Regions from separate parts of the Brenneria populi genome, predicted to be linked through region 3. Evidence: predicted binding sites of a transcription regulator. Region 3 holds the regulator's gene; each other region holds the start of a gene.
What was found. The regulator PurR, encoded in region 3, represses purine synthesis genes. The targets are predictions, from matches to a motif close to CANGCAAACGTTTGCNTG.
Positions count from the first base shown of each region.

Region 1: a site for PurR is predicted at 1,017-1,034, ahead of cvpA (colicin V production protein). Genes of this name have one in related genera too.
Region 2: a site for PurR is predicted at 1,145-1,162, ahead of purL (phosphoribosylformylglycinamidine synthase). Genes of this name have one in related genera too.
Region 4: a site for PurR is predicted at 973-990, ahead of carA (glutamine-hydrolyzing carbamoyl-phosphate synthase small subunit). Genes of this name have one in related genera too.

Region 1 is NZ_JAYWTM010000011.1:161,977-164,182, forward strand. It holds gene purF (amidophosphoribosyltransferase) at 1-420, opposite strand, end outside; gene cvpA (colicin V production protein) at 451-942, opposite strand; gene dedD (cell division protein DedD) at 1,100-1,819, opposite strand; gene folC (bifunctional tetrahydrofolate synthase/dihydrofolate synthase) at 1,809-2,206, opposite strand, start outside.
Region 2 is NZ_JAYWTM010000007.1:135,594-137,799, reverse strand. It holds gene purL (phosphoribosylformylglycinamidine synthase) at 1-1,047, opposite strand, end outside; gene mltF (membrane-bound lytic murein transglycosylase MltF) at 1,455-2,206, shown strand, end outside.
Region 3 is NZ_JAYWTM010000001.1:398,635-400,840, forward strand. It holds gene cfa (cyclopropane fatty acyl phospholipid synthase) at 1-313, opposite strand, end outside; gene purR (HTH-type transcriptional repressor PurR) at 774-1,805, opposite strand; gene cydH (cytochrome bd-I oxidase subunit CydH) at 2,177-2,206, shown strand, end outside.
Region 4 is NZ_JAYWTM010000015.1:99,979-102,184, reverse strand. It holds gene dapB (4-hydroxy-tetrahydrodipicolinate reductase) at 1-779, shown strand, start outside; gene carA (glutamine-hydrolyzing carbamoyl-phosphate synthase small subunit) at 1,213-2,206, shown strand, end outside.

The sequences.
Region 1 (2,206 bases), on a different contig from region 3:
CAGCTCTCTGGCGAAAATATTCAGCAGTATTTCAGAATCCGACGTGGTGTTCACATGACGGCGACCCTGCTCAAACAGCTTTTTACGCAGTTCGTGCGCGTTGGTCAGGTTGCCGTTATGCGCCAGCGTGATGCCGAACGGCGAGTTAACGTAGAAAGGCTGCGCTTCCGAAGCGCTGGAGCTGCCCGCGGTGGGATAGCGCACGTGCCCGATGCCCATGTTGCCCTGTAGGCGTTGCATGTGCCGCGCTTCAAACACATCCTTCACCAGGCCGTTGGCCTTGCGCAGGCGAAAACAATTTAAGGCATCGATGGTGATGATGCCCGCGGCATCCTGCCCACGGTGCTGCAACACCGTTAACGCGTCATAAATCGACTGGTTGACCGGCGTAAAACCGGCGATACCGACAATACCGCACATGGTGTCTTTTCCTCATCAGCGCTGCCGCGGCTATAGATGCTGCGGCAAGAAACTTGACGTGCTTTGCAGGTAGTCAAAAAACCACCTGATAATGTAACTGAACTGCGGAATTAACTGGGACTGTTTCCAGTCAGCACTCTGTGAAAAACCGGTGAAGGTATCCAGAAAGAATAGCAGCGCAGAAACGATCAGCACACCGCGCAACGCACCGAAACAAATGCCCAATACGCGGTCGGTGCCAGAGAGTCCGGTGCGTTCAACCAGCGAACCGATCGCATAGTTGACGATAGCACCCACAATCAATGTCGCAATAAACAGAATGGCGATGGCAATGCCATTACGTACCAGTTCGTCATCAAAACGGGTGAAATACACCGCGAGGTAAACATAGTAGTGACTGGCGATAAAAAATGCACATCCCCAGGTTACCAGCGACAACGCTTCACGTACGAACCCCCGGATCAGGCTAACCAACGCCGAGAATCCGATGATGCCAATAATGACGTAATCAACCCAAATCATGAGTCATCCTAATAATGAACGATGTCAACCGTCAGGTCGCCACGTCATCCTGTTCGCGGCGCATTCTAACAGAAAAAGAAAACGTTTGCGTAGCGTATTTCCGCCGATTTGATTAATCGGAAATCAAACAAAAAACGCCGTTCGGCGCGTCAATCCCTTAGCGCACGCTATACGATTTTACCTGACCGCTCAGCCCGCTGATCTGATGAAGTTCCGCCAGCGAAGACTGTAATTTCTGCCTTGACGCATCCGGGCCGACATAAATTCGGGTAATCTGCCCCGGAACCGGGGTCGCCGGCTGGGTATACGCCCGGTAGCCGGAGAGCCGAAGCTTGGCGACGATCTCGTTAACCTTGTCCGCGTTTTTCAGCGCGCCGAGCTGTACGACGTAAGCCTGTCCGGCCGGCGCCTGTTCCGCGGGTTTGGCTTCCGGCTTAACTTCCGGTTTCGTCTCGGGTTTGGCTTCCGGTTTCGGCTCAGGCTTCGGTTCCGGCTTGGGCTTCACCTCGGGTTTAGGCTGCGGTTTTACCTCAGCGGGTTTCTTCACCGGCCGTTCGGCGGCGGCGGGCGGCGCACTGGTCGCGGGAGGCGCGCTCTCCGCTTTAACGTCGGCGGCGCTATTTTCCGTATCGCTCTCAGCCTCATTGCCCTTGATCGCCGCCTCGGCGCCTTCCGGCGGCTGACTGGGCAGCGATTGCGTCAGAGCGGGCAGCGAATCCATTTCGTTGCTCTCATCGGATGAGGGAACCAGCGGGATCGCCGCGAACTTGTCTTCATAGTGCTTCTTCTTGCCGTCCAACAACCCCGGCAATACGATGACGCCCAGCGCGACCAGAATGATGGTGCCCACCAGCCGATTCTGAAATTTACTCGCCATACGAACTCTCCTCATCCAGCGCTTCCATAACGTGCGCTACCGTATGAAAAGATCCACAGACAATAACGATATCCTCTTTTGCCGACGCCGCCATCGCCTGCCGCCAGGCGGCGGCCACGTCGGAACATTGCCGGCAATCGTCCAGATGTTCTGCCAATTGCCGCGCCGTCGCCCCGCGCGGGCCTTCCAGCGGAGCGCAGTACCACTCGTCGACCTGCGGTTTTAAATGCTCCAGCGTGCCGCCGATATCTTTATCCGCCAGCATGCCCACCACCGCGCGGACTTTTCCGCTCTTCGGCAGCGCGGCAAGCCGCCGCGCCAAATAAGCGGCGGCGTGGGGATTATGGGCGACATCCAGTATCAGCAGCGGATGCTCGCCGACGATCT
Region 2 (2,206 bases), on a different contig from region 3:
TTCTTCCCAGGGCTGTTCAAAGCCGGGAATACGCAGGTTTGATACGGAGAAGCCGACCAGGCCCGCTTTGGGCTTGGAGCCGCGCCCGGTCGCGCCCTCATCGCGGATTTCGCCGCCGGAGCCCGTCGCCGCGCCCGGCCAGGGGGAAATGGCGGTCGGGTGGTTGTGGGTCTCCACTTTCATCAGGATATGCGCGTCGCCCTGATGGTAGCCATAGCTGCCCTCGGCGTTGGCATAAAAGCGCCCGACGGCGGAGCCTTCCATCACGGCCGCGTTATCCTTGTAGGCGGACAACACATGATCAGGCGTATGAATAAAGGTATTTTTGATCATTTTAAACAGCGACTTCGGCTGCTCCACGCCGTCGATCACCCAATCGGCGTTAAAAATTTTATGGCGGCAGTGTTCGGAGTTCGCCTGGGCGAACATATACAGCTCAATATCCGTGGGATTGCGCCCCAGCTTGCTGAACGCCTCAAGCAGGTAATCGATCTCATCCTCCGCCAGCGCCAGCCCCAGACGGAGATTCGCCTCTTCCAGCGCCTGGCGCCCCTGCAGCAGGATTTCCACGCGTTTCAACGGCGCGGGCTGCTGGTGCGAGAACAGCTGCTCGGCCTGCCGCATATCGTCAAACACGCTCTCCATCATACGGTCATGCAGCAATGCGCCCAGCTGTCGCCACTGCTCGTCGCTCAGCGTCGGCGCATGAATATAAAAAGCCAGACCGCGCTCCAGACGCAGCACCTTGTTCAGAGCGCAGTTATGCGCAATATCGGTCGCCTTGGAAGACCACGGAGAGATGGTGCCGGGACGGGGGGTGACCAACAGCAAACGGCCTTGCGGCTCATGTTCAGCGAGAGAAGGACCATACTTCAGCAAACGTGTCAGTTTGGCCAGTTCATCGTTGTTCAGCGGCGCGCTGACATCGGCGAAATGCACGTATTCGGCATAGATATCACTAATCGGCAAAAAGTGCTCTTTACAGCGGGCAAGCAGTTTATTAATGCGAAAAGCCGACAAAGCAGGTGAACCACGCAGTATTTCCATAATCTAAAGTTCTCTCGTCTTCGATGCACTGACAGCGGTGCGGTCGTTGGGCGCTACAGGGGGGAAACGCGCGTCATTATAGAGAATCCTGGCCCAGGACGAAACCGTTTGCGCCGCTATTGTTAAACATCGCATCGAGGCGCCGGCTAATCGTTAGGCAAATCAATAAAAGTTGCACACTGGCGCTTTGTTGCGCAAAATGCCCCGACTCTGGGACTTTTCGTATAAAAAATCGCCGAGAGCGATTTTCAACGCCGCTTGCGGCGGCCCGTCAGGGCGAGTCTCATGGATGAGACGAGTAAAAAATCGCCGGGCGCGGCTTTAAACGTCGCATCGACGGCGGACAGGGACGGCCGTGATAAAAATAGCCGCGACAGACAGCCGGCAAGCCGCCGAGAGACTACTATTTGAAGCGTTTAAAAATAAATTATTTTTTCATTGGGGTTATCACGTTACTGCTGGCGCTGGCCTTATGGCCCAACATTCCCTGGCGCAGCAGCCAGGACGTCCAGCTCAGACAGATCCTTGCACGCGGCGAGCTGCGCATCAGCACCGTTAATTCGCCACTGACCTATACGACCGCTAACGGCGCCGCGTCGGGCCTTGATTATGAACTGGCAAAACGTTTCGCCGATTATCTCGGCGTCAAGCTGGTGGTTTCGTCGCGTAGAAATCTGGATGAGCTGTTTGACGATCTGGATAACGACGACGCGGATTTACTCGCCGCCGGACTGATTTACAACCATGAGCGTTTAGGACGCTTTCGCGCCGGGCCAACCTACTATTCCGTCTCGCAACAGATGGTATACCGCCTGGGAAATCCCCGCCCCAAAACCATGGAAAATCTAAAAGGACGTCTGGCCGTCACATCGGGGTCGGCGCACATCGCCACGCTGCGCGATCTGAAAGCGGATAAATACCCGCTATTGAGCTGGGAATCCGCCTACGACCTGACCTCGTCGGAACTGCTGAAGCAGGTGGCTGACGGCAAACTCGACTATACGCTGGGAGATTCGATTACCATTGGCCTGATGCAGCGCATCCATCCGCAGCTTGCCGTCGCGTTCGATCTCAGCGATGAGGAGCCGGTAACCTGGTATATGCGGCGATCGCACGATGACAGCCTATCCGCGGCGCTGCTCGATTTTTTCAGCCGCAT
Region 3 (2,206 bases):
TTGCGGCGATGACGCGCACAATGTCTTTCAGATGGTGGGGGACCTTTTTATCCAGACCGGCGCGCAGTATGCGATGAAAGAATATATCCAGCCTGTCGCATTCCCACCATCCGTCCATATAGCTTTCGCCCAATCCCAGAGAGCCTTCACGCAATACGCGTTTAAAAAAATCGGGATTTTTTACCTTAATATCAAAAGGGCGGGAGCCGTTGATTTTGATATCGGCCGTGTCCAGCATTTCACGAACAATTTGAAACCAGGAGTCGCCACGGCTTCCTACTCCTTCTACGTCCTCTACACACGATGAACTCATAATTTCTCCCTACCTTGCTGCTCACGGTGAAAAACGGCAAGGAAAGCATAGACAATTTTTTACCCAATATCGGCATCGGTGGGTATCACCCATCGTCTACCCTCTGAATAACAAGAGGAAAATGAAGAGAAAAAGCCGGTACGCAAATACGTAGGGGCACTCATCCTTAAAATAAATACGCACATCCGATATGCGCTCGCACTATACCCTTCATACTTCGAGCCGCAGGCGCGTTGATGAAGAGTCGTTTATCTGAACAAGCTCATCGGGCGCACCCCTGCCGCTTTCCTGCGTTCGACATCTGTTGGGTATCAAGGATAGTGAATAAAAGAGATAAAAATGCTTGTTGTCGTTGAACCGCTAATTAGTTTATGACTGCTTCAGCCAGGGTACAAGTATAAATTGGCTGAAGCAGAGTAGGGGCATATGGCTTTGGCAGGGGATAAAACCGCGTGCGTTCTCAGGAATAGCGGCGATAATCGCGGAACGGGCCGTCGGCGACGGAACGGCGCTCGATTAGCGTAGGGTGAACCTCGATGACCTGTGCCTCTTCGCGTTTGCTGGTGATACGGTCTAAAAGCATCGACAGGGCGGACTGTCCCAGGCGTTCTTTCGGCTGGTGAATAGTGGTCAGCGCCGGAGTGAAAAAGCGGGCGTGGCGCACATTGTCGTAGCCGATGACTGATATATCCTGAGGAACGCGCAGCCCTAACTCATCCGCCGCGCAGATTGCGCCCATCGCCATAATATCTCCGCCGCAGAAAACGGCCGTGGGGCGATGTTTCTGCGCCAGAATTTGCTGCATCGCTTTATAGCCGGATTCGGGCTCGAAATCGCCTTGCACGATCCATTCATCATGAATCTGAATCTCGGCGTCTTTCAGCGCTTTTAAAAAGCCGAGATAGCGTCCGCTGCCGGTATTCCGCTCCAGGGTACCGTGAATGGCGCCGATCTCCCGGTGACCGCGTTCGATAAGATAACGCCCCGCCATATAGCCGCCTTCAAAAGCGTTATCAATAATGGTATCGGTAAAATCGCTGTGGGCTTCGCCCCAATCCATCACCACCATCGGAATACTGCGGTAGTCTTCCAGCATGGCGAGTAATTTAGGCGGGTATTCGGCGCACATCACCAGCAGGCCGTCGACGCGCTTTTGCGCCAGCATCGAGAGATAGGCGCGCTGCTTATCGATGTCGTTATGCGAATTGCACAAAATCATCGTGTAGCCTTTGGCATAGCAGCCGTTTTCCACGGCTTCGATGATCTCCGCAAAGTAGGGCGCTTCGCTGGAGGTCGCCAGCAGGCCGATGGACTTGGTGTTATTCACCTTAAGGCTGCGCGCCACGGCGCTGGGGGAGTAGTGTAATTCTTTAATGGCGGCCCTGACGGCCGCTTTGGTTTCTTCGGCGACGAAACGTGTTTTATTTATCACGTGCGATACGGTTGTGGTCGAAACGCCCGCGCGCTTCGCCACATCTTTGATCGTTGCCATGTAACAATGACTCCTAACCGACTCGTTATGGTCGTATGTATATAGTTAATCGTTTGCCTGCGTTTAACGTTCTCTTTCTATGTAAAAAAACAGAATTTCACAGGGAGAATGCCGAATGTTGTACCTGAAGGGGCAAGGCTGACTTTTTCAACCAATACGCGGCGTGTCGTCAAACAGCGAATTTTGTCCGATCTGACACGAAAGTGAAAGCGGTAATTTATCTATTAGTGATACGCCGGTACGAGTTTTTTTAGTCGGGCTATGAAACAATTGCTATTGTTATATAAGACCTGCTTTCGCCCGCCATAAAGTTCCGGCGTTAAAGTCGGTTAATATTTTTTCTGTTCATTTTTGTAACAAAGGAGATGCCGATGGATGCCGATCTGAAAATTTCTCTGCTG
Region 4 (2,206 bases), on a different contig from region 3:
GCCGCATGGGGCGTCAGCTGATTCAGGCGGTGGCGCAGGCCGAAGGCGCCGTACTGGGCGCGGCGCTGGAGCGTCCGGGCTCCTCGCTGGTCGGGGCCGACGCGGGCGAACTGGCGGGGCTGGGCAAATCCGGCGTGACGGTAAGCGATAGTCTGGAGGCGATTGGTGATGATTTTGACGTTCTTATCGACTTTACCCGCCCTGAAGGCACATTGGCCCATCTGGCGTTTTGTCGTCGGCGGCATAAAGCGATGATTATCGGCACCACCGGTTTTGACGAGCAGGGCAAGGACGCCATTCGCGAGGCCGCGCAGGAGATCGGGATTGTTTTCGCCGCTAATTTCAGCGTCGGCGTAAATGTGATGCTGAAGCTATTGGAGAAAGCCGCCAAAGTCATGGGGGATTATACCGATATCGAAATTATCGAAGCGCACCACCGTCATAAGGTGGACGCGCCTTCAGGCACGGCGCTGGCGATGGGCGAAACCATCGCCGATGCGTTGGGGCGGGATCTGAAAACCTGCGCGGTTTACGCGCGCGAAGGGCACACCGGGGAGCGCGATGCGAAAAGCATCGGTTTCGCCACCGTTCGCGCCGGCGATATCGTCGGTGAACATACCGCGATGTTTGCGGATATTGGCGAGCGGATTGAGATTACCCACAAGGCCTCCAGCCGTATGACCTTTGCTAACGGCGCGGTTCGTGCGGCAATATGGTTGAAGGGTAAGAAAAATGGACTTTTCGATATGAAAGATGTGCTTGGTTTGGATTGTTTATAGAAATATTTTTATTTAATTTATTGATACAAGTAGCGATTATTTATCTCTACTTGTATTTTATTAATCTTTGCGTATTTTTTAATTCTATTGCTTATTTTTTCTGGTTTTCTTGTTTTTTCTGGCCGATTGAGGCCGCTAAAAGCATAAAATCGTCAATGTTGGTTGATTATTGCGCTTTTTTTAGCTATGTGGGTTGGCAACCGTTTACTTTCCCTAGTTAACATGCTTTTTTAAGCTAAAGGTGGAGTATTCATATCATAAAGCATAAAAAGAGAGGAAAAAGTGCGGTTGAAGTGGACAACTTACCCGGCCATCATTAAAATGCGCCCAATTTGCCAAAAATTTACCTTGAAGGTGGTTTTTGCGTTGATTTAGATCGATTAATCTGAATTAATATGCAAATAACATGATTTTTTATTCCTTGGAGGGTGTTTTGATTAAGTCAGCGCTGTTGGTTCTGGAAGACGGAACCCAATTCCATGGTCGGGCCATCGGGGCAGAAGGGTCGGCAGTGGGGGAAGTGGTCTTCAATACGTCGATGACCGGATATCAAGAAATCCTTACCGACCCATCCTATTCCCGCCAGATCGTCACTCTCACTTATCCCCATATCGGTAATGTCGGCGCCAACAAAGCCGATGAAGAATCCTCATCCATACAGGCTCAGGGCCTGGTGATACGCGACCTGCCGCTGATTGCCAGCAACTATCGCAGCGAAGAGAGCCTGTCTGAATACCTTAAGCGCAACAACGTCGTCGCCATTGCCGATATCGATACCCGCAAACTGACCCGGCTGCTGCGCGAGAAAGGCGCGCAAAACGGCTGCATCATCGCGGGCGATGAGCCGAACGCCCAGCTGGCGCTGGAAAAAGCGCAGGCTTTCCCCGGTCTGAAGGGGATGGATCTGGCGAAAGAGGTCACGACGACGGAGAGCTATAGCTGGTCGCAGGGGAGCTGGACGTTGGCGGGCGGCTTGCCTGGCGACAGGCCGGAGAGCGAACTGCCGTACCATGTGGTGGCCTATGACTATGGCGTGAAGCGCAATATTCTGCGCCTGCTGGCGGATCGGGGATGCCGGCTGACGGTGGTGCCGGCGCAAACTTCGGCGGAAGAGGTTTTGCAGCTTAATCCGGACGGTATTTTCTTGTCGAACGGTCCCGGCGACCCGGAGCCTTGCGACTACGCCATCCGGGCGATTAAAACTTTTCTGGCAACGGATATCCCGGTATTCGGCATCTGTCTCGGCCACCAGTTGCTGGCGTTGGCGAGCGGAGCGCGGACCATCAAAATGAAGCTTGGGCACCACGGCGGCAACCATCCGGTAAAAGATCTGGATAACAACCGGGTGATGATCACCGCGCAGAACCACGGTTTTGCCGTCGATGAAAATAATTTGCCCGACACGCTGCGCGTGACGCACATATCCC